One region of the Nocardia sp. CS682 genome, then DNA from elsewhere that is predicted to be linked to it. Evidence: riboswitches for the same ligand, from Rfam matches in the RefSeq annotation. Region 1 holds a riboswitch; each other region holds the start of a gene.

Region 1 (7,427 bases):
GGCGCCGCGGATGCTGACGGTCTCCTGGCTGAGGCCGAGTTGTTCGAGGGTCTCGCCCGCTGCGATGCGCAGCTGCGCCTGCACCAGGTCCACGTCGGTGATCTCCTCGGTCACCGTGTGCTCGACCTGGATGCGCGGGTTCATCTCGATGAAGACGTGGTTGCCGCGCTCGTCTAGCAGGAACTCGACGGTGCCCGCGCAGCTGTAGCCGATCTCCTTGGCGAAGGCCACCGCGTCGGCGCAGATGCGGTCGCGCAGTGCGGGATCCAGGTTCGGCGCGGGCGCGAGCTCGATCACCTTCTGGTGCCTGCGCTGCACCGAACAGTCGCGCTCGAACAGGTGCATCACATTGCCCTGCTGGTCGGCCAGGATCTGCACCTCGATGTGGCGCGGGTTCACCACGGCCTGCTCGAGGAAGACGGTGGGATCGCCGAACGCCGACTCGGCCTCGCGCGACGCGGCCTCGATGGACTCGCGCAGGTGCTCGGCGTCGGCGACCCGGCGCATGCCGCGCCCGCCGCCGCCTGCTACCGCCTTGACGAAGATCGGATAGTCCAATTCCTGTGCCGCGGCAAGCAACTCGTCCACATCGGCGGACGGCGCGCTGGACCGCAGCACCGGCAGCCCGGCGGCCTTGGCCGCCGCGATGGCCCGCGCCTTGTTGCCTGCGAGCTCGAGCACCTCGGCGGACGGGCCGATGAAGGTGATGCCCTCGCGGGCGCAGGCCGCCGCCAGGTCCGGGTTCTCGGACAGGAAGCCGTAGCCCGGGTAGACGGCGTCGGCGCCCGCCGATTTGGCCGCGTCGACGATCGCGTCGATCGAGAGGTACGCCCGGACGGGGTGCCCCTGTTCACCGATCTGGTAGGACTCGGCCGCCTTCGTTCGATGGACCGAGTTGCGGTCCTCGTACGGGAAGACGGCCACCGTCCCAACGCCGAGCTCGTAGGCCGCGCGGAAGGCCCTGATGGCGATCTCGCCCCGATTGGCAACCAAGACTTTCGTGAACATTGGCCTAAGGTACCCGGACCCACCCGCCTCACAGACACGGAAGGGCCCTTCGCAAGCATCTTCACAACGCCGTCCGGCGGCGTTGCGAAGATGCGTTCATCCGCGCGTCACACTGTCAGATCCAGTGCATCGTCCGATGCCGGAGCCCGCCGCGGAACTGACCGACGGCGAGACCGATCATCAGTCCGCGCTCCTCGGCAACCAATCCGCGAGTGAATGGCAGACGAATCATGCGTAACAAGACTTCGGGCAGGTGAATTTCCGGCAACCCATTGTTCGGGAATTCCGCATTCAGCCGGGCGAGGCCGATGCCTCGGCTGCGTCCCTGCCGATATCCGGGACGGAAGCCCTGCCGGTATCGATAGGCGACGAGCGCCTCGGGCAGATATCCGAGACGGTATCCCTCGCGATGGGCCCGCCAGCCGAATTCGAGATCCTCGTTCGCGGCGTAGCTGGTGTCCTGGCCGCCCAGCTTCCGATACACCTCCGCCCGGCACGCCATGCTGGTCCCGATGATCACAGGTGCATAAACGCCGGTCGGCTGGAATTTGTCAGGCGCCGGGATGTTGGCGACGTGGCGCGGATTGGCCGCGTTGAGCGAATCACCTTCGACCGCAGAGCAAATCAGGTCGTAACCCTCGTCCAGGAACTCGACCATGCGGCTGACCCAATTGGAATGCGCCTGGTCGTCGTGGTCGCAGAACAACAGGATCGTGCCGGTGGCTTGCGAAGCGCCGACATTACGGGCAAATGCCGCACCGGAGGTCCCCGACGCGTCCACATAACGCAGTTCGAGGCGTCCGTGCAGCGGATGAGTTTCGATATGGAGTTTCACATCGATCGGGGATCCGTTGTCGGCTATGACGACATCGAATTCCCCCCTATAATCTTGACGCGTCAAGGCGCCTAGTTGGACATCGAGTAGATCCAGGCCGTCGGCCGTCCCGATGTAGGTTGGAATGACGATCGATACCGACCGTTCAGTCACCACGCGTACTCCTGCAATCGTTTCCCCACGCGGGAGCCCTCCCCCGAGGGGACAACCTTAAACGCATTCCGGAAAGGGCGGCTACACCCGAGTTCCGTGGGCTTCCTCACAGACTTGGTCAAATGACCAAACAGTGATGGGCAAATGATCGAAGACCACCGCTCCCCCGCCCGGCCGTCCACCACCGCGCCGCGCGCCCTATGCTCGTAGGTGCAGCTGGTTCACTGCGGCGCGTACGAGATGGAGCCCCGTCGTCGCGCAGCGGAGTCGAGTTCGACCGCCCCGAGAGGGTGGCCGGGCGAGAGGGAACCCGGTGAGAATCCGGGACTGTCCCGCAGCGGTGAGCAGGAACGACCGCCGTCACATGCACTGGGCACGACGCCCGGGAAGCGACGGCCAGTAGGTCGGCCGCGAGGCCGGTGCCTGTGAGTCCGAAGACCTGCCAGCCGTGTCGGATACGCCGTATCCGGCGGCCACCGCCTCGTGGATCTGGGCGCGCGGTTCTACCAGTACTGATATGTCGGGCTCTAGTTTGTTGAAATCTCCTGGCGTATCTCGGTAGCCGCGCAGCCCGTATGGCGTCGGCCTACGACACCAGCACTGGAGAGACAACGTGACTGTTGTAAATCAGACACCGTTCACCGCAACGGTTCTCGGGCTACCTAGGGTCGGACCGCGGCGTGAGCTCAAGCGGGCCACCGAGGCCTACTGGGCGGGCAAGATCGACGCCGGGCAGCTGCACGCCGTCGCGCGCGAGCTGCGCCACGCCCAGCTCACCGAATTACAAGCGGCAGGCCTGGATTCGATCCCGGTGGGCACCTTCTCGTACTACGACCAGGTGCTCGACACCGCCCAGCTGCTCGGCGCACTGCCGCAGCGGGTCGCCGGGATCGCCGATTCCTTGGATCGGTACTTCGCCGCCGCCCGCGGCACCGACACGGTGGAACCGCTGGAGATGACCAAGTGGTTCGACACCAACTACCACTATCTGGTGCCGGAAATCGGCCAGGACACCGTGTTTTCGCTGAACCCGGCGAAGCTGCTGGACGAGGTGCGCGAGGCGGCCGAGCTCGGCGCGAACGCGCGCCCGGTGGTGGTCGGGCCGATCACCTTCCTGAAGCTGGCCAAGGCCACCGGCGGTGCACCGTTGGACCGGCTCAGCGAGCTCGTCCCGCTGTATCGCGAGTTGCTCCGGCTGCTGGCCGAGGCAGGGGTCGGCTGGGTGCAGATCGATGAGCCTGCGCTGGTCACCGACCTCACCGACGACGAAATCGACCTGGTGCGTAGCACTTACACCGAACTGTCCGCGTCGTCGCAGCGCCCCGCGATCCTGGTGGCCACCTACTTCGGCCATCCCGACGCCGCACTGACCGCGCTGGCGGGCACCGACATCGAGGGCATCGCGCTCGACTTCACCGCAGGCACCAGCGTCTCCGATGTGGTGGGCGTCCCTGCCCTGGCAGGCAAGCTGCTGGTGGCCGGCGTGGTCGACGGCCGCAACGTGTGGCGGGCCGATCTCGACCAGGCACTGTCCACCCTGGGCACCCTGCTCGGCAGCGCCGCGTCGGTGGCGGTCTCGACCTCATGCTCGCTGCTGCACGTGCCGTACACGCTCGCCGCGGAGACCGGGCTGGACGATCGCCTCCGGTCCTGGCTGGCGTTCGGCACGGAGAAGGTGGCCGAGGTCCGGCTGCTGGCGACCGCGCTGACCGAGGGCACCGAGGCGATCAGCGCCGAATTGGCCGAGGTGCGTGCGGCATTGGCTACGCGGCAGTCCGACCCACGGCTCAACGACGCGCAGGTGCGGGCCAGGCTGGCGGCGCTCGGCCCGGACGCGAGCAGGCGCGCGCCCGCCGAGGAACGTCGTGTGCTGCAACAACAACGGCTGCAACTGCCGCCGCTGCCGACCACGACCATCGGCTCGTACCCGCAGACCTCAGCGATCCGGTTGGCCAGGGCGGCGTTGCGCAAGGGCGAGATCGACGAGGCCGAGTACATCCGCCGGATGCGTGCCGAGGTCGCCGATGTCATTGCGCTGCAAGAGAAGCTGGGCCTGGACGTGCTGGTGCACGGCGAGCCGGAGCGCAACGACATGGTGCAGTACTTCGCCGAACAGCTCGACGGCTTCGCCGCCACCGAGCAGGGCTGGGTGCAGTCCTACGGTTCGCGCTGCGTGCGCCCGCCGATCCTGTTCGGCGACGTGACCCGGCCTGCGCCGATGACCGTCGACTGGATCAGCTACGCGCAGTCGCTCACCGACAAGCCGGTGAAGGGCATGCTCACCGGACCGGTCACCATCCTCGCCTGGTCATTCGTGCGCGACGACCAGCCGCTCGGCGACTCGGCGCGGCAGGTCGCGCTGGCCATCCGGGACGAGACGGTGGACCTGCAGGCCGCGGGTATCCGCATCATCCAGGTGGACGAGCCCGCACTGCGGGAGTTGCTACCGCTGCGCAAGATCGACCAGCAGACCTACCTCGACTGGTCGGTGCAGGCGTTCCGGATCGCCACCTCCGGCGTCTCGGACGCCACCCAGGTGCACACCCACCTCTGCTACTCGGAGTTCGGCGAGGTGATCGACGCGATCGCCGGGCTGGACGCCGACGTGACCTCGATCGAGGCGGCGCGCTCCCGGATGGAGGTGCTCGACGACCTCAACGCGGCGGGCTTCGATCTGGGTGTCGGGCCGGGTGTGTACGACATCCACTCGCCCCGGGTGCCCAGCGTGGCGGAGATCACCACGTCTTTGCGTGCGGCGCTGAAAGCCGTTCCCGCCGAACGGCTGTGGGTCAATCCCGACTGCGGGCTGAAGACCCGCGGGCAGGCCGAGGTGGAGGCGTCACTGCGGAACATGGTGGCCGCCGCGACGGCTGTGCGCTGATCGTTCCGGCGTGGTGAAGTTCAGCCCCCTTCGTGTTCGCGGAGGGGGCTGAACTCGACCCTTGTTTATGACTGACCGGTCATTCATAATCGGATCATGCCGAGGAAAGTCGACCGGGTCGCGCGCCGAGCGGAGATTCTCGACGCCGCGGTGCGCGTGTTCGCCCGCAAGGGCTTCGCCACCTCGCGCATCGAGGACGTCGCCGCCGAGGCGGGTATCGCCAAGGGCAGCGTGTATCTGTACTTCGACAGCCGAGATGCGTTGCTGGCAGGGGTTTTCCAGAGTTACGCCGAGAGCAGCGGGCAGGTGCTGGCCGAGCTCGGCGACGGCACCGCACTGGATCGGCTGACCAGGCTGATCCACGGGACGGTCGAGATGCTCGCCGCGCACCCCGACCATGCGCGCGTCCTGCTGGACGTCTGGGCGTCGAATCCACCGCTCGATATGGCGACGGTGTATCGCGAATACCGCTCGGCCATCGCGGATCTGCTGCGGCAGGCCCAGGCCGGCGGCGAGCTGCGACCCGGCATCGGCGAAGCACATGCCGCAGTCGTCGTCGGCGCCATCGAGGGGTGTCTCGTCCAGGCATTGGTCGATCCGCAGGTGTCCCTGCGCGAGCTGGCCGGCCCGATTGCGCAGATCTGCGTGGAAGGAATCCGTCGATGAATCTCACGGATCGATTGATCGCCCCGAATGCCACGCACGGCGAGGTCGGCACCGGCTTCGGCGCGGCATTCGGCGGCGCCGCACTGGCTTTCGGGTTGGCACTGCACGCCGAGTTGTCCTGGCTGAGCGTCGCCGTCATCACGCTGGTCGCCTTCGATATGTTCGGCGGCGCGGTCGTCAACGCGACCGATTCGGCGAAGCGCTGGTATCACCGTCCCGACCGAACCAGCCTGCACCATCTCGGCTTCGTCGCCATCCACGTCCAGCCGTTCTTGCTCGCCCTGGTGGTCCCCGGCTTCACGTGGTTCGCCGCCGCCACCATCTACGTCTCGGCCCTCACCGGCGCCGTCCTGGTCACCGCCGCCCCGCGCGAGCTACGCCGCCCCATCGCCTTCGGCGCCACCGCCGCCGCGCTCACCATCACCACCAGCATGCTCACCGTCCCGCACGTCGTGGCCTGGTTCGCTCCGCTCCTGCTGATCAAACTGCTACTCGCGCACCTGCTTCCGGAGAACGCCGCCCGCTGACGGTCGGCGCCTCCCACCCACGGAAGGCACCGACCCATCACCTCACTCGAATTCGGTCTCCGGCCGCAGCCGCTGCCGCCGCCGTGACGTGTACCGCTCACACGGTTCCTCGGCCCGCTTGACCGGTTGCTGCCGCGACCTGGAACTCATCCCCCGCCGCCACGCCGTATGACACCCCGGACATCGGTCCATACCAACCCCTTTTCACCCGTCGTCAAACCACTCCATGAATCGCCCCTAACCACCTTCGACGCGCGAACTCACCCGTCGGTTCCGGGTAGCTATCAGGAATTTTCAAGAACGGTCCGACCGGTTCGACCGGGTTCAACCCGCCAGGTTGAAGGCGCGGTTGATGACGCCCATGTCGAAGTAGTCGCGCCAGGCGACGATGGCCTCGCCTGCTACCTCGAAGACGCCGGTGACCGGGAGTGGGATGGCTTGGCCCGCGCTGCGGAGGGTGTCGGTGCGTTCGTTCATGACCAGGTTGCCCGAGGCGATCTGGTGGTGGATGTCGAAGTCGATGGCTTCGAAGGTGGTGAGGAAGCCCGCGATGAACTCGCGGATGGCGGTGCGGCCGACCACCGGTTCCATCGGGATGTTGTGGTAGACAGCGTCTTCGGCGAAGAAGGACGCGATGCGGTCCGGATCGGGGTCGGACCAGCTGCGGCACATGTCGCGGACGAGTTCGTCGGGGCTTGGCATGGGCTTGGCTCACTTTCTGATGCCGGAGGCGGCCGGACCGCGTTGTCCGCACCACCTCCTCGATTCAACCAAGCAAGTGCTCGGTTTCCAAGCCCCTGTCTCAGTGGCGGCCGGCGAGCTCGCGTTGCGGCACGCCGACGTACTCCGAGAGCGGCCGAATCAACGCGTTCGAGGCCGCCTGCTCCGCGATATGCGCGGTCCACCCGGTGATCCGGCTCATCACGAAGATCGGCGTGAACATCTCGATATCGAAGCCCATCAGGTAGTAGGCGGGGCCCGCCGGGAAGTCGAGATTCGGCTTGATGCCCGTGGCCTCGGCCATCGCCCGCTCCAATTCGGTGTACATCCGCAACCACCGTTGTCCACCGGTCACCTCGGCGACCTCCGCCAGCGCGGCGCGCATGGTCGGCACCCTGGAGTCGCCGTTCTTGTAGACGCGATGCCCGAAGCCCATCACCTTCTGCTTGCTTTCGAGCTTGGCGCGCAACCATTGCGCGGCCAGCTCAGGTTCACCGATCGCCAACATGGTGTGCATGACGGCCTCGTTCGCGCCGCCGTGCAGCGGACCCTTCAGCGCACCGATGGCGGCGGTGATCGCGCTGTACATGTCCGACCGGGTGGAGGTGACCACCCGCGCCGCGAAGGTCGAGGCGTT
Region 2 (7,427 bases), 2.8 Mb from region 1:
GGCGCTCCGAAGGCCGCCTTCGACTATCAGGAGCGTTTCCTGCGGGACTTCTTCGCGGGCCACTTCGCCGTCCAGGACACCGTTTTCGTGAATGCGGAGCTGGCCAATGCCAGGCAGGATCCCGCGCTGGCACACCTGCGCGGCAAGCACGACGAGTCCTACGCGCTGGCGATGGAGACCGCTCGCGCCCTCGCGAAGGAGTACTGACATGAACTGGGTGCTGCTCGGTATCGCGGGCCTGGTGGAGATCGTCTGGTCGCAGAGCATCAAACCGACGGAGAACTTCACCCGGCTGGTGCCGACGGTGATCTGCTTCGTGCTCGGCGTCACCGCGGTGTACCTGCTGTCCAGGGCCATGCAGACGCTGCCCGTCGGTACCGCGTACGCGGTCTTCACCGGAATCGGCGCGATCGGGGCCATCGGCCTCGGGATCGTGGTCCACAAGGACCCGCTCAGTGCGGGGCGGGTGCTAGCGCTCTCGCTGATCCTCGGCGGAATCGTGCTGGCGCGGGTCACCAATCCGGAATAGGCAGGACTCCGAAGCGTCGACGCGGCAACATGTTTCGTGCTGCGAGGCCACTTATCGGGGACAGATCACGCCTGCGCCGCGTCGCTTAGGTTGCTAATGCGGCGCTCTAGTCTGACCCCGAGACGTGGGGCGGCGGGCTGGCTAAGCTCGGGGGCTGCATCGGAAATTGCTTACCAGCGAAAGGATTTTAATGCCTACACGTACCGCGCGTACCGCTTGGACCGGCTCTCTTCAGGAGGGGTCGGGGCAGGTCGAGCTGGCCAGTTCCGGGGTCGGCAAGTACGACGTGTCGTTCCCCAAGCGTTCCGCCGACGAGGCCGACGGGACCACCAGCCCCGAGGAGCTCATCGCGGCCGCGCACTCGTCCTGCTACGCGATGGCGCTCTCGGCGCAGATCGGCAATGCGGGCGGCACCCCGGAGAGCCTGGACGTCACCGCTGACGTGACCCTCGGCCCCGACCCGGCCGGCGGCTTCCGGATCTCCGGTATCAAGCTGACCGTCCGCGGCAAGGTCTCCGGTATCGACGCCGATGCCTTCGCCGCCGCCGCGGAGGCCGCCAAGGCGGGCTGCCCGGTCAGCAAGGCGCTCGCGGGCGTCGACCACATCCTGCTCGACGCGGCCCTGGCCTGAGTTCAGCGCGCACAACTGCCCGGCCTGCGCATCCTCGTGCGCGAGCCGGGCAGTCGCATTAGGTGACAACAGATTTCGTGACTACATGGGTAACTCGTCGGGTACCAGCTAACCCACCTGCCGGATTACCGCCGGCCGCCAACGTCACTGCCGTTGTGCGTGAGCCTGGCCTGAAGACTCGGAGAGGCGGGGGAGAAAAAGCGACGGGCTTCCGGGTGGTACATGGCAGGGATGGCGACCAGGACCGCGACTATATGGATCGCGCGGAACAGGCCGATCGTCGCGGATTCGACCGTGATATTCGCGAACAGGTCCCCGATCTTGTCGGCGGACAGCAGCGCGGCCAGCGGCTCGATGACCAGTGACAGCAGGCCGATCACGCCGATGCCGAAGGTCAGTACCAGCCGGGCCCAGCGGGCGCCGTGCGTCATCCGGATGGCGACCAGCAGCACGACCAGGTAGATGCCCAGCCGCATGGCGAGACCCGTCGCCAGGCCCGCCACGTCGACCTCTTCACGTTCGAGCAGTGCGGCGATCTGAACAATAGCCTCGGCGACCCCGGCGAGCAGTGCGGCGACCAAGCCGAGGTAGGCGATGCGGATGGCGCGTGGCGGCTCGACGGGCGCACCCGAACGAAGCGGTGCGGGCCAAAGAGAAAGGGCGGTGTCGGTCATGACACCGACACTGCCCCTCGTCTTCCGGATGCGGATCAGCCCGCGGTAGCGATCGACTCTCGTACCGGAGTATCAGTGCGCGTGGCGAATTCGGTGAGTGCGGCGAAGCCGAGGGCCAGGCAGGCCCACAGTGTCGCGGTCTGGGCCAGCGACGCCACCCGGAACTGCCACAGCAGGCTGGCCGGGAAGTCCGCCTTCACCTCGTCCACGCCGGGCAGCAGGATGTAGCCCACCGCCGTGACGAGGACGAACGCGGCGACTCCGGCGATCAGCCGCAGCATGCTCAACCGCCCGCGCAGCACCTTGTAGACGTACACGCCGACACCGACCGCCACGAGGCCGAGCAGTACCGCCGCCAACCACAGCAGGGTGCGCTGGTTGATCGTGTCCGGATCACCGACCGCGGGCGGGTTCGCCGGATATTTGAAGAACGGCACCGCGACGATCGCGGCCCAGCCGCCGAGGCCGAGCGCGAGTGCGAGTTTTGGCCCGGAGAACGTCGTGTAGCGCCGCGCGAAGTGCGCGACCGAGGCGAAGATCGCGCCGAGCGCCAGGCCGGCCAGGCCGAGGGCGAGGAACTGTCCCGCCTTCTGCCCCGCGCGGCTGACCAGTGGTTCTTCCTCGCCGCCGTGCGAATGTCCGCCGCTCGCCTCCGGTTCCGCGCCGTGCGGATGATCCGCGGCGGAACCGGCTTCCTCGATGGCGATGGCGGCGTCGACCTTCGGCTCGCCGACGAAGTAGCCGACCGATGCGGCCAGCAGGCCCGCGATCAAGCCTGCCAATAGTCCGCGCAGTAGAAGGGTTTTGAGCGAACCAATCAGTGGCACGGAAGCCCCAGCAGGTGACGTCCGTCGTGCATCAGCTCGTGCAGGTACATCCCGCTGCGCGAGATGACGCCCTGGTCGAAGCCGACCAGGTACAGCGTGAGCAATGCGAGAAGAACGACACCTACCGTGACGAGCACAGTGGCGAGTGAATCGGTTGCCCGGCTCGGCGAATGCGCGATAGCCATGCGAGTCCTCCTAGGGATGCGCGTCCCGTCGAATGGGGGCGAGGGTGCCGGTGTCTGGCTGTCCGGCACCCAGGGGCTCGATGCATGGAACACAGTGGCGCGACCGCTCCGGAATCACACCGGATTACCGCATCACCCTCGCGTTTTGTCCTTCGAACTGTGACACCTGGAGGCACCCGACGTCAATATGACCAGCGCGGACCGCGCCCCGCCGTCGGGCGAGTCGCCGGGCAGGCCGGCCCACCCGGCCATCCCTGAACTACGTCAGCTCGCCGGCTTCGCGGCCACGTCGAGAACCACCTCGAATTCGAGCAGCGAAGCACCCGTGGAGACCGGCTTCTGCCGCTCACCCGCGTGCGCCTCGCGCGCGGGCCCGTCCCGCCAGGCCGCGAACGACTCTTCCGAATCCCACTGGGTGACAACGAAGTACCGGTTATCCCCGGCGACCGGCCGGAGCAACTGGAAGCCGAGGAAGCCGGGCGAACCCTCGACCGCGTGCGCACGGTGGGCGAACCGCTTCTCCAACTCGGGGCCTGCGCCCTCGGGAACCTCGATCGCGTTGATCTTCACAACAGCCATGGCCTCGACAATACGACCCGCGAGCGGCCACTCGGTATGGGCCGTATCCGGGGGCAGTGCGCACGCCACGCGCGAGCCCGGCAGAATCGGCGGGGTGTTGCACGACGAAGGCGGAGCGGGGGTGCCGATCCTGCTGCTGCACGGACTGATGGGCAGCGCCCGGACCTGGCACGACCAACTGGACTGGCTGCGCGACTACGGCCACGTCTACACCTTCGATGCCGCCGGGCACGGCAGACCGGCGCCTGCCGAGCTGACCACCGAGGCCTTCGTCGCCGATCTGGCCGCCGCCACCGCAGGCATCACCGAGCCGATGGTGGTGATCGGGCATTCGATGGGCGCGCTGCACGGCTGGGTCTTCGCCGCGACGCACCCCGGTCGGGTGCGCGCGCTGGTGATCGAGGACATCGCCCCGGATTTCACCGGCCGCACGGCGGCGGACTGGGCGGCGATGATCGAGGCGTGGCCGCAACCGTTTCCGGACGCGGCGGCGGTGCTGAAGTTCTTCGGGCCGGTCGCCGGGCGGTACTTCCTGAACTCGTTCGAGCACGGTCCGGACGGTTACCGGCTGCACGGCTCGGTCGCGACTTTCCGCGATATCTCCGAGGAATGGGGCAGTCGCGACTTCTGGCCGCAGTGGCATGCCATCCGCGTGCCCGCCCTGCTGCTGGAGGGCGAGCACACCATCACCCCGCCGGGCCAGATGCGTCGGATGGCCGAGGTTCATCCCGATGCCGAGCACGTACTCGTCACCGGCGCAGCGCATCTCGTGCACGACGATCAACCCGACCACTACCGCGCCGAGGTCGAACGTTTCCTCCGCCGCGTCCTGAACCCATAACGCTCGGCACCGCCGCACACGGTCAGGCGCCGGCGCCCCCTTCGCCGGCGAGGGCGAACAGGCCGTCGACGGTCTGCTCGATCAGCCCGTCGACCAGCAGCGAGTCCAGCGCGCGGGCCCGCTGGCCGGGGTCGCGGGGCCACGCCAGATCCAGCCGTACCCGTTCCACCGGGCCGGTCGCGCCGCGCAGTACGTCGAGCAGGCGGCCGCGGGCTTGGCGGTCGGTGCCCTCGTATTTCTGTGTGCGGCGGACGATTTCGGAGGCCGGGCGGCCCGCGGTGACCCACGCGCAGGTCGGCAGCGGGCAGCGGGTGCAGTCCGGTGTGCGGGCGGTGCACACGGTCGCGCCCAGCTCCATCAGCGCGGCCGAGAACACCGCGGCGCGGTCGATCTGTTGCGGCAGTAGGGCTTCGGTCTCCGGCAGGTCGCGCGAGGACGGGTTTCCGGCCTCGGCTCGCCCGTGCACGGCGCGGGCGACCACCCGGCGCACGTTGGTGTCGACCACCGGAACCCGTTGCCCGTAGGCGAAACACGCGACCGCGCGCGCGGTGTACGCCCCGATGCCGGGCAGGCTCAGCAACACCTCGACATCGGCGGGCACCTCGTCGCCGTGCTCGGCCGCGAGCACCCTGGCGCACTCGTGCAGCCGCAGCGCGCGGCGCGGATAGCCGAGTTTGCCCCAGGCCCGCAGCACCTCGGCCTGCGAGGAGGCCGCCATCGCCGACGGCACCGGCCAGCGCGCCACCCACTCGCGCCAGATCGGCTCGACCCGGACCACCGGCGTCTGCTGCAGCATGATCTCGCTCATCAGGATCTGCCACGCGGTGACCTCGGCCCGACGCCACGGCAGGTCGCGCGCGGTCTCGGCGTACCAGTCGAGCAACACGTCCGCATCGATGCTGTTCGGAGCTTTCCTCACTGTTCCTGTCCTACTGCTGCCGGTCGGTATTTGCCGACCTGTAACCAAACGAACTGGCTGGTAACACGAGCCTTGTGCACAATGATCGGTATGCCTGATTCCAATCCGGTCAGTGCCTGGAAGTCCTTGCGTGAAGGCAACGACCGTTTCGTCTCCGGTGCGCTGCTGCATCCTAGCCAGGGCGCCAACGACCGAGCCAAGCTCGTCAGCGGCCAGCACCCGTCCGCAATCCTGTTCGGTTGCGGCGACTCCCGAGTCGCCGCCGAGCTGATCTTCGATCAGGGACTCGGTGACATGTTCGTGGTGCGCACCGCGGGCCATGTCGTCGACAGTTCGGTGCTCGGCTCGATCGAGTACGGGGTGCAGGTGCTCGACGTACCGCTCATCGTGGTGCTCGGTCACGACAGCTGCGGCGCGGTGAAGGCCACCATCGACGCGCTCGACGGCGGCGAGGTGCCCGGCGGATTCATCCGCAGCGTGGTCGAGAAGGTCACGCCGTCCATTCTGATCGGCCGCAGGGAGGGCCTGTCCACCGTCGACGAGATGGAGGCCAGGCACGTGGTGGAGACGAGCAGGCTGCTCATGCAGCGATCGATGATCATCTCGCAGCGGGTGGCGACCGGTGAGCTCGCGATCGCCTGTGTCACATACAAGCTCGCCGACGGCCAGGTGAAGTTGCAGCGTGTCGTCGGCAACATCGGCGAGCTCGCCTGAGCCGGGGTCGCCGGAGTTTCCCCTGCGTGCGGGCCGGAATTTACTCGCCACGATCACCTATTCCGGACCGACACGCCGCAGGCATGAGTCGCTGCGCCCGATGGTGCCCTTACCGTTGAGGCGTGCTGGAACCGAATGGACCGCTGCCACCGGAGATCTATTGGCGTCGTCGCGCATTGGCGATCGGCGCCCTGGTCGTCGCGCTGGCGCTGGTCATCTGGCTGGTACTGACGGTCTCCCGCGGCGGCGACTCGCCCGGTGACTCGAAGCCCGTCGCGGCGAGCTCGTCGTCCAGCACGGCGAGCAAGCCCGCGGATGCCTCGACGACGAAGGCCGCGGAGCCGAGCGAATCCGGCACGCCCGCACCGTCGAGTGTCGCCTCGTCCGCGTCGAACGAGCCCGCCGCGGGGACGGGTCAGTGCCCCGATCAGTCGCTGGCCATCAAGATCAGCGTGGATCAGCCGACCTACCGGGTCGGCGAGCAGCCGAACTTCCGGATCGTCATCACCAACATCTCCAGCGTGCAGTGCCAGCGGGACATGAACCTGGCGCAGATCCAGGCCTCGGTGCTCTCGCTGGACGGCCAGCGCCGGTTCTGGACGAGTTCGGACTGTTCGCCCGTGGACGAGTCGAACGCGCGCAACCTGAAACCCGGTGAGCAGGCGCTGTTCACGGTGCGCTGGTCGGGCACCACGTCGCAGCAGGGCTGCGTCGGCGAGCGAGTGCCGGTGCCCGCGGGCGCCTATCAGGTCATCGCGCAGTTCGGTTCGCTGCACAGTTCGCCGGAGCCGTTCAACCTGACCACCACCTGAGCCGCCGCGAATTCGGTTGGCCCCGTTAGAAATCGGGTGCCACATCGGTCGCCTCCTTCGTCGCGCGCCGCTTGCGGGTGCCGGTGATGCGGATGGCCGCGCGCACGTCGGCGACCTCGTGGATCTTCATGCCGCCGCGCTTGAGCGGGGCATAACCCGGCGGCACCAGCGCGGTGGTGAAGCCGAGTCGCTCGGCCTCGGCCAGCCTGCGTTCCAGTCCGGTCACCTTGCGTACCTCGCCGGCCAGCCCGACCTCGCCGAGGATCACCCAGCCCGCCGGAATCGCCACCTCCGAATTGGCGCTGGCGATGGCGAGCGTGATGGCCAGGTCGGCGGCGGGCTCCAGCAGGCGCATGCCGCCGACCGTCGCGGCGTACACATCGGACTTGCCGATGAACACCTTGCCCCGGCTCTGCAGCACGGCGAGCACCATCGCGACCCGGTTGTAGTCGAGGCCGCTGACCGCGCGGCGCGGATTCGGGATCTCGGTCTCCACCGTCAGGCCCTGCACCTCGGCGACCAGCGGCCGCTTGCCGTCCATTGCCACGGTGACCGCGGTGCCAGGCACCGAATCGGTGCGGTGGTGCAGGAACAACCCGGACGGGTCGTCGACGCAGGCGATGCCGTCCTCGTGTAGTTCGAAACAGCCGACCTCGTCGGCGCTGCCGAAGCGGTTCTTGATGCCGCGCACCATGCGCAGCGTCGAGTTCTTGTCG
Region 3 (7,427 bases), 3.2 Mb from region 1:
GACTGCTGGGACCAGGCAGCGGACTTCGGTGTCCCACAATCGTTCTCGACATCGAGACAGATTCGGGACGAGGGCTGGTAGGTCACAACCATAGTCCCCCATGGCCTTTGCGTCGACCCCTACTGCGCACCTGAATAGTGTCGAATTCGTAAGCGCGCCGAATGGATTTCTCCGGCTGAGGATGCCGACTGGTCGGCGGGTACGGCCCGCACTCAATTACCCACGGATGAAAATATTCACAATGGAAGTTCGACGCGCCCGACCATCCGAGCGCAATGACCCGCGGTGCAGTAGTCACGCGGTGGTGCACCGCCTGCCGGAGCGCGGGCACTGCGCCACGCGCTCATCGGCAAGTCGGTGTCTTACACACTGCTCAGCGAAGCTGTCCTGACGAGATCCATTCCGGCGCGCGACGAATCATCGATGAGCGGAACAAACGCGTCAGTTGGTCGGCTGCGGGCTGATGGTGACGCTCAATTTGTTCTCCACCGTCTGCTGCCAATCCCGTTCGCACTGATCGATTTTCGCTTGGTCGTTACCAGCGTCGCTCACACAGTCGGTGAAGTCGTCACCACCGATGAAGCCGAAAAGTGCGAAGCCGGCCGCGATGGCTACCGCCGTCACGACCAACGCCACAATGCTCAAAACCAAGCCCGTTATTGCCATAGCAGAACCATCGGCGGCGCCCTTACGAGCCCGTACCGTGGCGATGATGCCGATGACGAGTCCGGCGAGGCCGAACAGGATGCCACCGATCACGGTCCAGAAGGTGAGCAGCGCGACAATACCCAGCACCAACGCCGCGATGGCCAGGCCCTTGCCGTCGGGCCGCCGATGAGACCCCGGGACCGGCGGCGGATACTGACCCGGTGCGGTATATCCGGGGGGAAATTCCTCCGTCATGGCTGTCCTTTCTTTGCGTCGGTTTCCACTGCGCCCGTTCGATGACCTCTCGAATGCTAATGAAATTCGAGCCGAGCGCACGCGTGCCACACGCAGCCTTATCGAAAGAATGGTCAATGCCGCGTGCTGGAGCGCCGGATAATCGACCACGGCTCGGCGCGGGAGTCGAGCCGCTGCCCGAGCGCGGCGTGGGCGCATAAAGCGCCCTGTTCGCGCAATGATTGCGCGACGGTGGTGATGTCGAGCCGCGCGGCTACCGCGGCATCGTCCCACCCGGTTACGGCAAGTTCGCCAGGGATGGCGCGACCGAGCGCACTCGCGGCCGATCAGGTCGGCTCGGCAATGAGGTGGAGGTAGGCGGTGTCGAGCGGGATGTCGACCGCGTACCAGGCTGCGGGTCGATCGTCGTCGCGGGGACACCAGGCGCACGCGATGCACAGTCTGGCCACCTCCCCGGCGGCCAGGCCGGGCAGGTGCCACGCGATTCGGGCCGGATCCGTGTAGCGCACACCGTATTCGGAGGTGGTGTCGTCCGCGCCGACCGGCAGCAGGTGTGCCCAACCGGCGGGCATCAGCCGACCGTCCGCGGCCTGCAGACCGAGCAGCTCCGAATCCGGGCCGCCGATCGACACCATGAAGTGCTCGTTCTCGACACTCACCGCGGCGAGGCATTCGGCGGAGTCCTGGCCGCCGTTCGCTCCGGCGGGCAGATCGGTCAGTTCGGCCGAGACGACCAGCCCGGACACCTCGGCGCGCGCCTGCACCTGCCAGATCCCGGCCCATACCGGGACCGGTGCGCCGCCGTCCCAAGGCTTGACGTCGATGCCGCCGAGCAACAGATCGACCGTTGCGGTCCGGTGCCGCCACCGGTGCAGATGTGAACCGTTCGCCAAGCGCCACAGGGTATTCGACGCGGCAGGTAGCACGTCCGACGCGAGCGTGACGGAGAACTCGACGGTGCCGAGGGGCGTATCGATCACCGCTGGGCGACGGTCTGCCTGGGCCAGCTGGTCGGTGGGGAGCATTCGCCCATCATCCAGGTTGCCAGGCACGCGCATCCCGGATACCCGAACCTACCGCGACCCGGCTGGTGGAGGGCGTTCGGAATAGCAGACGGTATGGTCTGAATCCGGCGTAGGGAACACCGGTGCGAATCCGGGGCTGTCCCGCAACTGTCACCGAGGAGCGATCCGCCGATTCATGGTCACGGCCTACCCAGGTTGGAAGACCGGCGGGGAGCGTTGATCCGGGAGCCAGGATACCTGCGCCGTGATACCGGGATCTCACCCACGAGGATGGCAATGGACAAGTACACAGCGGTGCGGCCCGGGCTCGGTCGCCGTTCCTTTCTGCTCGGGAGCGCGGGTGCGCTCGCGCTGGGCGGGCTGCTCGCGGGTTGCGGCACTGAGGGCGGCCCGACAGCCCCGGACGGACCACCGCGAGCGGGCGGACGCCTGCGGTCGGTGATCGCGGGGCGGTCGGCGAGCGCGGACGTGCTCGATCCGCACGAGGCCGGTAGTTCGGCGGGTGGTGCGGTGTCGAAGAACGTGTGGGACAAGCTCGTCGCCTACAACAACGATTTGACGTTGCGGTACCGGCTCGCGGAGTCGTTGGAGCCCAACGACGACGGCAGCCAGTGGCGGATCAATCTGCGCCGGGGCGTGGTGTTCAGCGACGGCTCGCCGCTGACGGCGCGGGACGTGCTGTGGAGTTTCGAGCGGATGCTCGACCCGGCCAAGAAGTCGTCCGGCGATCTCGCCAACATCGATATGTCGCGCACTCGCGCCGATGGTGATCTCGGCGTGCTGGTGACGATGAAAACGCCGCTGGCCGACTTCGGTTCGGTGCTGGCGGGCTGGTACTGCTACATCGTGAAGGACGGCACCGGCACCATCGATGGGTCGTCGCTGCCGGTGGGCACCGGTCCTTTCGCCCTGCAGCGGTGGTCGCCCGGCGACCGAACCCTGTTGCGGCGCAACGATCGATACTGGGACGGGCGCCCCCTGCTCGACGAGGTGGAGATCATCCAGATCGCGGAGACCGAGGCACGGGTGAACGCCTTCCTGTCCGGCGAAGCCGATGTGGTGCACGAGATCTCGTACCTGCAAGCGCGCACCCTGGAGCGCGACCCCGGTACGACCGTGGTGGTCCCGCCCGCAGGCCTGATGGGCGCGTTCCAGATGCGCGTGGACACACCGCCGTTCGACGACGTGCGAGTCCGGCAGGCCATGCGCCTCGCCGTGAACCGACAGGCCATGGTCGATTCGGTGTATTACGGCTACGCCGAGGTCGGCAACGACGTCTACGGCAAGGGTGCGCCCTTCTACAACGATGGTCTGCCACAGCGAACCTATGACCCCCAGCGCGCGCGAGAGCTGTTGCGGCAGGCGGGCAAAGAGAATCTGACGGTCACGCTGCCGACCGCCGACGGCTCGCCGGGCATGCTCGACTCCGCGACATTGTTCGCCGAGCACGCGAAGGCCGCCGGGATCGACATCCGGCTGGAGTCGGTGCCGGCGGACACCTATTTCTCCCAGGTCAGCGGTAAAGCACCGCTGTCGCACATCGGTTGGTGGAACTACAGTCTCGACTACTTCTACGGCCAGACCATGACCAGCACCTCCCCCAGCAACGGCACCGGCTGGCGGCGGCCGGGATGGGACACGAAGTTCGCCGAGGCGCGCGCCGCTATGGACCCGCAACGCCGCCGAACGCTGTATCACGAACTCCAGGAAGAACTCTGGAACGAGGGCGGGTACATCCTGCACAGCTTCGCCAAACGGCCCGACGCGGCGAAGAACCATGTGCGTGGTGTGCGTAACGGGGTGCCCGGCACCGACGACTGGGCCAACTACGCCACCACCTGGCTGGCGACGTAGCACCGCCGTGATCGCATATATCGCACGGCGGGTCGGCGGTGGGATCGGCGTGCTGTTCGCCGTCGCGCTCGCGGTTTTCTGGTTGTTCGAAGCACTGGACTCGGACGCGGCAACGGTGCTGCTGTCGCGCGACGGCGGCGGCGACCCCTCGCCGGAGCAGCTGACCGCGCTGCGCGCCGAGCTCGGACTGGACCGGCCCGCACCGGTGCGCTTCGCCGAGTGGCTGTTCGCCTTCCTCCAGGGCGATTTCGGCCATTCGCTGATCTCGGGGCGGCCGGTGAGCGATGTCCTGCTCGGCCGCGCGACCAACAGTGTCACCCTCGCGCTGCTCACCGCCGCGCTGTTGATCCCGCTGGCACTCGCACTCGGACTCGTGGCCGGAGCCCGCGCGGGAACCCGGACTGATCGGGTGATCAGTGCGGTCGCGCTGGCGGCGGAATCGGTGCCGTCCTTCGTGTTCGGTGTGCTGCTGGTGGCGACGGTGTCGCTGTCGCTGCACCTGCTGCCCGCCGTCTCGCTGCTGCCCAGCGGCATGAACGCGTGGCAGCGGCCGGAGATCCTGGTGTTGCCGGTGACCTGCCTGTTGATCGGGCTGGCACCGCACCCGGTGCGCATGGTGCGGGCGCAGACCGCGGAAGTCATGGCAGGCAACTACATTCGGACCGCGCGGCTCAACGGCATCAGTGGGCTGCGGCTGCTGCTACGGCATGTCGCACCCAATGCGGTGTCGGCGTCCCTCTATCCGCTCGCCGGTTCGGTCGTCGGGTTGATCGGCGGCGTCGCGGTGGTGGAGACCTTGTTCAACTATCCGGGTCTGTCGCAGGAACTGTTGCGCGCCATCTCGGCTCGCGACTTTCCCTTCGTCCAGTCGGCCGCGGTGCTGATGGCGGCGGTCGGGATCGCGATCTACCTGATCGCCGATCTGCTGACCCTGCTGGTGAGTCCGCGGGCCCGGCAGCTGGCCCTGACGGAGCGAGCATGACGGCGCGACGCCGGCTTCGCTCCGGCTGGCTGCTGGTCACCGTGGTGGTGCTGCTGCTCGTGGTGCTCGGCCCGGTCTTCGCGCCGTACGCGCCGACCGCGGTGGTCGCGCCTCCGTTCCAGCCGCCGACGGGCCGCCATCTCTTCGGCACCGATGTGGTCGGCCGGGATGTGCTGTCGCGGGTCCTGCACGGCGGGCTGCCGCTGCTGTCGCTCGCCGGGCTGGTGCTGATCGTCGCGTACACACTCGGGCTTGGGCTCGGCTTGCTCGCGGGTCTGCGCCGCGGACTGGACCGCTGGATCATGCTCCCGGTCGACGCGATCGTCGTCGTGCCCTGGTTCCTGTTGCTCGCGGTGATCGCAACCGCGCTGGGGGCCGGCCCGGTCGCGATCGTGGTGACCGCGGCGCTGGCCTCGGTGCCCTGGATCATCCGGATCGTCCGCACCTGCGTACTGGAACTCGCCACCACCGGGTACGTGGAATCGGCCAGGGCCAGGGGTGAACCGCTGTGGCGCCTCGCGGTGGTCGAGGTGCTGCCGAATCTGCGATCGGTGGTGCTGGCCGATGCGGGAGTGCGGATGTCGGCGAGCATTTCGATGGTCGCGGTCAGCGGCTTCCTCGGACTCGGACTTCGCCCGCCCTCCCCCGACTGGGCGCTCATGATCACCGAGAATCGGCCGGGTTTCGGCGTGCAGCCGTGGGCGGTGCTCGCGCCGGCGCTGTTGATCATGGTGCTGGTGGTGTCGGTCAATATGGTCACCGACCGGGCCTTCGAGGTGAATCGACCGGCGGCGTCGGGTCTTTCGGCAGTTGCTACGGCGGACGGTCTGACCGTCGACGGACTCTCGGTCCGCGATGCCTCGGGAACTGTTGTACTGGAGAATATTTCGCTAAGCCTGCCACCGGGGCGCGGTCTGGCCGTGGTCGGTCCGTCCGGAGCGGGCAAGACCACGTTCGCGTTGGCGGTGCTCGGCGCGCTACCCGCCGGGCTGACGGCCTCGGGAACGGTCGGCCTCGGCGGAGCCGTTGGCTATGTGCCGCAGGACCCCTCGACCGGTTTGAATCCGGCCATGCGCATCGGCACCGCCCTGCGCGAAATCGCCCGCCTGCGGGGCACATCCGGTGCCGACCCGGTCGCTCAGGCCTTACGCGAAGTGGATCTGCCCGATGATCGCGAGTTCCGGCGACGCTTCCCCCACGAGCTCTCCGGCGGTCAGCAGCAGCGGGTCCTGCTCGCGATGGCACTGCTCGGCAAGCCCGCACTCGTGGTGCTGGACGAGCCGACCACCGGATTGGACGCGCAGACCCGCGACCAACTGCTGCGGACGCTGCGCAAAATCAAGGACAGCACCACGCTGCTCGTCATCACGCACGATCTGCCCACGATCGCACCGCTGATCGACGAGGTACTGGAGCTGGACCGGGGCAAGGTCGTCGCGATCGCACCGTGCCACGACCAGAAGCCCCCGGCCGCAACACCTTCGCGCGCATTCCGCCCGAAAGCCGCACCGATGCTTCGGGTCGAAGGCCTCGCCGTGACACACCGCAACTCCCGGCCGGTCGTGGATGGCGTCTCCTTCACGTTGCATCCCGGCGAGTGCCTTGCCATCACGGGCCGCTCCGGCGCGGGCAAGACCACGGTCGCCCGGGCGCTGGCCGGCCTGCACGCACCCGCTCGCGGTCTGGTCGAACTCGACGGCGCTCCACTGCATTCCAGCGTCGATCGCCGAACCATCGATCACCGTCGCGCCATTCAACTGGTCTTCCAGCACCCCGCGACCTCACTCAACCCGTCCTATCGCATCGGCAGCCAGATCGGTCGCCCGCTGCGCCTGCTCCACGGCATGGACTCCCCCGCCGCACGCGACCAGACCCACCGCCTGCTCCAGGCGGTCGGCCTGGACGACCACCTGACGCTGCGCCGCCCCCATCACCTGTCCGGCGGCCAGCAACAACGCGTCGCCATTGCCCGTGCCCTCGCCGCCGAACCGCGCATCCTGATCTGCGACGAGATCACGTCGTCACTGGACCCGGACACGCAAGATCTCGTGCTCGAACTGCTCGACGAGCTGCGCCGCAAAGGCTTGGCCCTCATAGTGATCAGTCACCAGGACGCCGTCATCGACCGCCTCGCCGATTCGATCCTGCCGCTCGGCGAGGTCGCTACCGCCCTGCCGCGCGAGACACTCAGGTCCCCAGAACTTCAGGCTCGCAACGAAGTTCGAAGTTGACCGAATTGGCGATGAAGCAGAGCTCGTGGGCGCGTTCGTGCAGGGAGAGGGCGCGCTCGCGGTGCTGAAGATCCGTGATCCGCGCCCGCGGGCGCAGCACCACTTCGGAGAATTGGCCGCCGCCGTCGGGGTTTTCGACCATGGTGCCCGACGGATGGTCGGTGTAGTCGGTGACCACGATGCCCGCCCTGGCACACAACACGAGGTACCACAGCATGTGGCACTGCGACAGCGAAGCCACCAACAGCTCCTCCGGGTTCCAGCGCTCCGGCACACCGCGGAAGGCCGGGTCCGCGGTGCCGGGGATCACCGGCTTGCCGTCCGAGCTGATGGTGTGCGATCGCTCGAAGTCCCGGTAACCGCTGGTCCCCGTACCCGTATTACCCGTCCAGGTGACATCCAGTTCGTAGGCGTGCGTCTTGGACACCCTTC

The links. Region 1 has a riboswitch for cobalamin ahead of metE (5-methyltetrahydropteroyltriglutamate--homocysteine S-methyltransferase). Riboswitches for the same ligand answer to the same signal wherever they lie in the genome.
Region 2: another riboswitch for cobalamin. It lies ahead of DMB37_RS23250 (CbtB-domain containing protein); the one in region 1 lies ahead of metE (5-methyltetrahydropteroyltriglutamate--homocysteine S-methyltransferase).
Region 3: another riboswitch for cobalamin. It lies ahead of DMB37_RS36340 (ABC transporter substrate-binding protein); the one in region 1 lies ahead of metE (5-methyltetrahydropteroyltriglutamate--homocysteine S-methyltransferase).

The regions. Positions count from the first base shown of each region.
Region 1 is NZ_CP029710.1:2,321,200-2,328,626, forward strand. Features, by position in the region: gene DMB37_RS10385 (pyruvate carboxylase) at 1-1,008, opposite strand, end outside; gene DMB37_RS10390 (glycosyltransferase family 2 protein) at 1,124-1,999, opposite strand; cobalamin riboswitch at 2,268-2,458, shown strand; gene metE (5-methyltetrahydropteroyltriglutamate--homocysteine S-methyltransferase) at 2,610-4,877, shown strand; gene DMB37_RS10400 (TetR/AcrR family transcriptional regulator) at 4,974-5,543, shown strand; gene DMB37_RS10405 (hypothetical protein) at 5,540-6,070, shown strand; gene DMB37_RS10410 (SgcJ/EcaC family oxidoreductase) at 6,395-6,772, opposite strand; gene DMB37_RS10415 (bifunctional 2-methylcitrate synthase/citrate synthase) at 6,873-7,427, opposite strand, start outside.
Region 2 is NZ_CP029710.1:5,151,403-5,158,829, forward strand. Features, by position in the region: gene DMB37_RS23225 (FMN-dependent NADH-azoreductase) at 1-207, shown strand, start outside; gene DMB37_RS23230 (multidrug efflux SMR transporter) at 209-529, shown strand; gene DMB37_RS23235 (OsmC family peroxiredoxin) at 720-1,160, shown strand; gene DMB37_RS23240 (hypothetical protein) at 1,286-1,834, opposite strand; gene DMB37_RS23245 (CbtA family protein) at 1,870-2,661, opposite strand; gene DMB37_RS23250 (CbtB-domain containing protein) at 2,652-2,846, opposite strand; cobalamin riboswitch at 2,874-3,039, opposite strand; gene mhuD (mycobilin-forming heme oxygenase MhuD) at 3,111-3,425, opposite strand; gene DMB37_RS23260 (alpha/beta fold hydrolase) at 3,520-4,266, shown strand; gene DMB37_RS23265 (A/G-specific adenine glycosylase) at 4,289-5,185, opposite strand; gene DMB37_RS23270 (carbonic anhydrase) at 5,276-5,899, shown strand; gene DMB37_RS23275 (hypothetical protein) at 6,022-6,711, shown strand; gene radA (DNA repair protein RadA) at 6,737-7,427, opposite strand, start outside.
Region 3 is NZ_CP029710.1:8,025,286-8,032,712, reverse strand. Features, by position in the region: gene DMB37_RS36355 (DUF4190 domain-containing protein) at 442-1,053, opposite strand; partial or broken gene DMB37_RS36350 (LacI family transcriptional regulator) at 1,017-1,214, opposite strand; gene DMB37_RS36345 (hypothetical protein) at 1,230-1,928, opposite strand; cobalamin riboswitch at 2,001-2,190, shown strand; gene DMB37_RS36340 (ABC transporter substrate-binding protein) at 2,205-3,782, shown strand; gene DMB37_RS36335 (ABC transporter permease) at 3,790-4,764, shown strand; gene DMB37_RS36330 (ATP-binding cassette domain-containing protein) at 4,761-6,995, shown strand; gene DMB37_RS36325 (OsmC family protein) at 6,952-7,427, opposite strand, start outside.